Regions from separate parts of the Bartonella jaculi genome, predicted to be linked through region 2. Evidence: predicted binding sites of a transcription regulator. Region 2 holds the regulator's gene; the other holds the start of a gene.

Region 1 (3,433 bases), on a different contig from region 2:
AGCAATCTCGGCGGCTTTCTCATAGCCAATGACTGGTGCAAGAGCTGTCACGAGCATCAAAGAGCGTTCCATGAGTGAGTGAATATGGACTCGATTGGCCTGTAATCCTTGGATGCAGTGTTCATCAAAAGAGCGCATACAATCACCAAGAAGCGTAATCGACTGTAAAACATTATAACCAATAACAGGCTTATAAACGTTAAGTTCGAAATGCCCTTGGCTTGCGGCAAATGTCACACTGGTATGATTGCCAAAGACTTGGCAGGCAACCATGGTTAAGGCTTCACATTGTGTGGGGTTCACCTTTCCTGGCATGATAGAAGAGCCTGGCTCATTTTCTGGAAGGCTTAGTTCCCCTAAACCCGAACGTGGTCCTGAGCCCAAAAACCGAATGTCATTAGCAATTTTAAATAGATCAGCTGCTAGAGCATTCAAGCTTCCATGGAAATGCGCAAGAGCACCATGGTGGGCAAGCGCTTCAAATTTATTGCTGGCAGTTTGGAACGTTATCCCGGTGAGGGTGCTCACTGTTTGCGCAAAGGCAACGTCAAAACCTTTTGGCGCATTGAGTCCTGTGCCAACAGCAGTGCCACCTTGAGCAAGCATTTGGATATCGGTTAGAGCATTTTCAATGCGCTGAAGATTGGCTTCTAATGCCGCACGGTAGCCTGAAAATTCTTGTCCTAAGGTTAAAGGCGTTGCATCTTGAGTATGGGTGCGGCCGATTTTAATGATATCTGCGAATTCTTGCTCTTTTTGTTTTAATGTAGCAATAAGAGCTTCAAGAATTGGCAGTAAGTGTTGGCGTGTTTGCAACGTGGTGGCAATGTGAAGCGCTGTGGGAAAGGAATCATTCGACGATTGGCTCATATTGACATGGTCGTTGGGGTGAACGGGTTTTTTGCTGCCAAGTTTTCCTCCTAAGATCTTACTGGCACGATTAGCGATAACTTCATTGACATTCATATTGCTCTGTGTGCCAGAACCTGTTTGCCAGACGGAGAGTGGAAAATGTGTATCAAAATCGCCGGCAAGTACTTCATCAGCGGCTGTAATAATTGCTTTCCCAATATTTTCTGGCAGCTTCCCTTTGTCCATATTGACAACAGCTGCAGCCTTTTTGATAAGGCTTAAAGCATAAATAATGGCAAGAGGTTGTTTTTCTGTGCCAATGTTAAAATTATGCAGAGAACGTTCAGTTTGTGCTCCCCAATAACGGTCTTGACGTACCGAAATCGTTCCAAAGCTATCCGTTTCCTGACGTGTTTCAACCATGATAAAATCCTTTTATGTTTACAGGTATAGTAAAAAGCTAAATAACGCGAAATAGAAAAAAGAGGCAAGGCTTCAATGCCTTTTGATATAAATTATTTTAGAGACAATCCTTGACAATGGGGAGTGGCAATTTTATATTCAGACCGTTGTTAGCACTCATGCTTGAAGAGTGCTAATAAGGACTTAAGATTAATGCAATTATATTAAGTTTTAAGGATTTAAAATATGGCTAACATACAATTCCGCCCACTTCACGATCGTGTCGTTGTCCGTCGGGTTGAATCTGAAAATAAAACTGCTGGTGGGATTATCATCCCTGATACAGCGAAGGAAAAACCACAAGAAGGTGAAGTTATTGCTGTGGGCAATGGCGCTCTCGATGATAACGGAAAGCGTGTACCTTTAGAAGTTAAAGCAGGAGACCGTATCCTCTTTGGGAAATGGTCTGGAACCGAAGTAAAGATTAATGGGGAAGACCTCTTAATCATGAAAGAATCTGACATTATGGGAATTATGGGCTAATTGCGCCTCTCATTGTTTGCATTTTGTATTATTTAGGACACAACTCCAAGGAGAAATTAAATGGCTGCTAAAGAAGTCAAATTTGGCCGTGAAGCGCGTGAGCGTTTGTTGCGCGGTGTTGATATCCTTGCTAACGCTGTTAAGGTAACGCTCGGCCCTAAAGGTCGTAATGTGGTTATTGACAAATCATTTGGTGCGCCGCGCATCACAAAAGATGGTGTTTCCGTTGCAAAGGAAATTGAACTCGAAGATAAGTTCGAAAATATGGGGGCGCAGATGTTGCGCGAAGTCGCTTCCAAAACCAATGATATTGCTGGTGATGGAACAACAACGGCAACCGTTTTGGGACAAGCTATCGTGCAAGAAGGGGTAAAAGCCGTTGCTGCTGGTATGAACCCAATGGATCTCAAACGTGGTATCGATGCTGCTGTTGAAGAAGTGGTGGCAAACCTTTTCAAAAAAGCAAAAAAAATTCAAACTTCTGCAGAAATCGCACAAGTGGGAACCATTTCCGCTAATGGCGCTGTAGAAATCGGTAAGATGATTGCTGATGCTATGGAAAAAGTCGGCAATGAAGGCGTTATTACCGTGGAAGAAGCAAAAACTGCTGAAACGGAATTGGAAGTCGTTGAAGGTATGCAGTTTGACCGTGGATATCTTTCACCTTATTTCGTAACAAATGCTGAAAAAATGGTGGCTGATCTTGACGATCCTTACATCCTCATTCACGAAAAGAAATTATCTAATCTACAATCCCTTCTACCAGTGCTCGAAGCTGTTGTTCAGTCTGGTAAACCTCTCCTGATTATCGCTGAAGATGTTGAAGGTGAAGCTTTGGCAACACTCGTTGTCAACAAACTACGCGGCGGTTTGAAAATTGCTGCTGTAAAAGCTCCAGGATTTGGTGATCGCCGTAAAGCCATGCTCGAAGATATTGCAATCTTGACATCAGGGCAGGTGATTTCTGAAGATGTTGGTATTAAATTGGAAAATGTCACTTTAGATATGCTCGGTCGTGCAAAGAAAGTGAATATTTCTAAAGAAAATACCACAATCATTGATGGGGCTGGACAAAAGGCTGAAATCAATGCACGCGTAAATCAGATCAAGGTGCAGATCGAAGAAACAACTTCTGACTATGACCGTGAAAAATTACAAGAAAGACTTGCTAAACTCGCTGGGGGTGTTGCTGTTATCCGCGTTGGTGGTGCTACAGAAGTTGAAGTGAAAGAAAAGAAAGATCGCGTTGATGATGCCTTGAATGCAACACGCGCTGCTGTGGAAGAAGGTATTGTTGCTGGTGGGGGAACCGCATTGTTGCGTGCTGCTAATGCGTTGACTGTTAAAGGAAGCAATCCTGATCAAGAAGCGGGTATTAATATCGTGCGCCGTGCACTACAAGCACCAGCACGTCAAATTGCAACCAATGCTGGTGAAGAAGCTGCGATTATTGTTGGAAAGGTGTTGGAAAATAATGCTGACACATTTGGTTACAATACCGCAACCGGTGAATTCGGTGATTTGATTGCTTTGGGAATCGTTGATCCCGTGAAGGTTGTGCGTTCTGCTCTCCAGAATGCTGCTTCAATTGCTAGCCTTCTTATCACAACGGAAGCAATGGTTGCTGAAGTGCCAA
Region 2 (3,433 bases):
GACGGCCAAGTTGTCGTAGTGCTTTATCATTAAGCGCTTGTACACCTAGGGATAAACGGTTAATTCCTGCTGTGCGGTATCCGCGAAAGCGTTCTGCTTCCACACTGGATGGGTTGGCTTCAAGTGTAATTTCAGCTTTATCATTGACCGTCCACTTTTTTGCAATCGCTTCTAATAAGGCATCAACAGTTTGAGGGGTCATGAGGGAGGGGGTACCCCCACCAATAAAAATACTGGTAATATGACGTGGACCTATTTTATGGTATTGTGTTTCTATTTCACGTTCAAAGGCAGCTACGAAACGTGGCTGATCGACCCCATTTACGCGAACATGCGAATTAAAGTCACAATAGGGGCATTTGGCAGCACAAAAAGGCCAATGAATGTAAATGCCAAAAGCTTCATTCATGAGAGTACCAGAAGATTTTCGGCCAAAAGCTTGAAAGCACGCGCACGATGCGAGAGGGGTGTTTTATCGTTGAGTTTCCAGCCATGTTTTTTCTCTGTTGTCATTTCGCCAAAGGTATTTTCATATCCATCTGGTAAAAAGATAGGATCAAAGCCAAAACCTTTATCGCCGCGTGGAGGCCAAGTAAATGTACCTTCAACGCACCCGCGGAAATAATCTGCATGAGCATCAGGCCATGCAATACAGATAACCGATATAAACCGACTTTTTCGTTGTTTTTTTTCATAAGCTCCAATTTTTTGGAGTTCATCTTCTATTTTTTGCATAGCTTTTAAATAATTACGTGTGCCATCGGGTTGAAGAGCAAGGTCAGCTGTATAAACACCTGGTGCACCATCTAATGCATCCACTTCTAAGCCTGAATCATCAGAGAGGGCAGGAAGTCCTGTATTTTTTGCGGCTGCAAAGGCTTTGATATAAGCATTTTCTTCAAACGTTGTTCCTGTTTCTTTTGGTTCAGGCAATCCAAGCTCTTTTGCTGATAGTATTTTTAGACCAAAGGGAGTGATCAATGTACTAATTTCATGCAATTTGCTGGTGTTGTGTGTAGCAATGACGAGTTTTTTAGTTGTTATGCTTCTCATATACATCTCTCTAAATTGAAAGGGGATAGCTATTTTTTGTGCTAAAAACCAGTTTGAACGATCATATAATATAATTTCTGCCAAATTTTACGAGACATAATATTTTTGAATGTTTATTCATATTTCGTTCAAATGACATCTTAGGTATTTGATGAGGACAATAATTGGAAAGACATATAAAAGTATCTTTCTTTTTTATAATAATATTTTTTTTTATGATAAATATGTATTACACTTTTGCACTGCTTTAAACTGTTTGACCAAACCTTGGCAAAACTTATATAAGAAGAGAGTATTTTTGAAGTAGTGAAACAATTGTGATGAAGCACAAACCTATTGATAATGAACTACAATATCTTGATAAGCGTTCACGTGATATCTTTCGTCATATCGTTGAAGCTTATCTCAATGAGGGTGAACCTGTAGGATCACGAAATCTTTCACGGCTTTTGCAACAGACATTATCGCCTGCGACAATTCGTAATGTGATGAGTGATCTTGAACATCTCGGTTTGATTTATGCACCTCATGTGTCTGCAGGAAGAATGCCGACACAATCAGGTTTACGATTTTTTGTCGATGCATTTATGGAAGCGGGTGATTTGCCAATTGAGGAGCGCGAAAGTATTGAAAACCAAGTTAAGGAGGCTGGTCATGCACAATCGGTTGAACATTTTCTCATCCAAGCTAGCCAAGTTCTTTCAGATCTTTCACGTGGAGCAGGATTAGTTCTAGCGACAAAATATGAAGGAACATTGAAGCATATTGAATTTGTGCGCCTTGATGGAGAGCACGCTCTTGCCGTTTTGGTGACTCAACAAGGTGAGGTTGAAAATCGTATTGTTCATTTACCGGAAGGGGTTACCCATGCACAATTGACGGAGGCAACGAATTTTCTCAATGCCCATATTCAGGGGCGAACATTGAGTGAAGCTAAAGAAGAAATTGCGCGTTTATGCTCAGAAACACGGGCTGCGCTTGATAATTTGTCTCATCATCTTGTTGAAACGGGGTTAGCTCTTTGGGGAGGAGAAGGTGCTGATCATAAAATACACCTTATAGTTCGTGGGCGAAGCAATTTGCTTGAAGATGTGAAAGCAGAAGAAGATTTAGAGCGGTTACGACACCTTTTTGATGACCTTGAAACGCGTGAAAGTATGGCGCAGCTACTTGATTTAACGGATGAAGGTTCAGGGGTCCGTATCTTTATTGGTTCGGAAAATAAGTTGTTCTCACTTTCTGGTTCTTCTTTAGTGGTGGCACCTTACTGTGATTCACAACAACGAGTCATCGGTGCTTTGGGGGTTATTGGGCCAACACGGCTGAATTACGCAAGAATCGTACCTATGGTTGATTATACAGCTCAACTTGTTTCGCAGTTATTGCGTTAGAACAACCCAGATGATATTTTTATAGACGCTCATTGTGTTAAGATATGCAAATACCCCTTGATTTTTGTTTATAAAATTTCGATATCGATAGTAATGAATCTTATGAAGGAATGGAATTTTTATGTCTGACGAAAAAAACAAATTTACTGACGCTTCATTGGAAAATTGCGATTTGAAAAAAGCAGCTGATCGTGATGCACTTAAACAAGCTGCCGATGAGTTTTTAAAAATGCGTAAAGCAGAAGCTCGTGCAGATGTTGAAGAGGAAGGAAATGAGTTTACTGATTCCTTAGCTGCTTTGCAGGATGAAAATAAAGAGCTGAAAGATCAACTTTTACGTCTTGCTGCAGATATGGAAAATCTTCGGCGTCGTACTGCACGTGATGTGGCTGATGCAAGGGTTTATTCAATCGCTAATTTTGCACGTGATATGTTATCTGTTTCCGATAATCTCAACCGCGCTTTGGAGGCTATTCCTGAAGGGGCAAAGGAGAATGATGCTGGTTTGAAAACATTAGCTGAGGGTGTTGAAATGACTGAGCGTGCAATGATAGCAGCATTAGAACGTCACGGCGTGAAAAGAATTCATCCAGCGGGACAAAAATTTGATCCTCACTTTCATCAAGCAATGTTTGAAATTTCTAACTCCGATGTTCCAGATAATACTGTTCAGGAAGTTGTTCAGGCAGGTTACATCATCGGCGAACGTGTTTTACGTCCAGCGATAGTTGGCGTAGCCAAAGGGGGGGCAAAAGAAGCTTTTACTGAATCTGATTCCGCATAAACATCTGCAATGTAAGACCACAGTATTACAACGTATGTAGCTTCACATTTTGAAGCATTTTATTAAAAAAGGTTTTAAAAGGGTGTTAAAAACACCCTTTATCTTTGAAGTACCCAACTTCCTTTCACAATATAAGGAGAATTGCTTTCGGGAGATGGAGATAACAGTAAAACAAAACGGTCAATCTCAAAAGGAGGAAATGAAA

Evidence for each region. The regulator HrcA, encoded in region 2, represses chaperone genes, less so after heat shock. The targets are predictions, from matches to a motif close to GTTAGCACTCNCNNNNNGNGAGTGCTAAC.
Region 1: the regulator HrcA is predicted to act here: its motif matches at 1,424-1,452, upstream of groES (co-chaperone GroES).

What each region holds. Positions count from the first base shown of each region.
Region 1 is NZ_BAABIZ010000008.1:60,549-63,981, reverse strand. It holds gene fumC (class II fumarate hydratase) at 1-1,275, opposite strand, end outside; gene groES (co-chaperone GroES) at 1,501-1,797, shown strand; gene groL (chaperonin GroEL) at 1,858-3,433, shown strand, end outside.
Region 2 is NZ_BAABIZ010000002.1:110,548-113,980, forward strand. It holds gene hemW (radical SAM family heme chaperone HemW) at 1-409, opposite strand, end outside; gene rdgB (RdgB/HAM1 family non-canonical purine NTP pyrophosphatase) at 406-1,053, opposite strand; gene hrcA (heat-inducible transcriptional repressor HrcA) at 1,374-2,444, shown strand; gene grpE (nucleotide exchange factor GrpE) at 2,566-3,228, shown strand; gene thpR (RNA 2',3'-cyclic phosphodiesterase) at 3,327-3,433, opposite strand, start outside.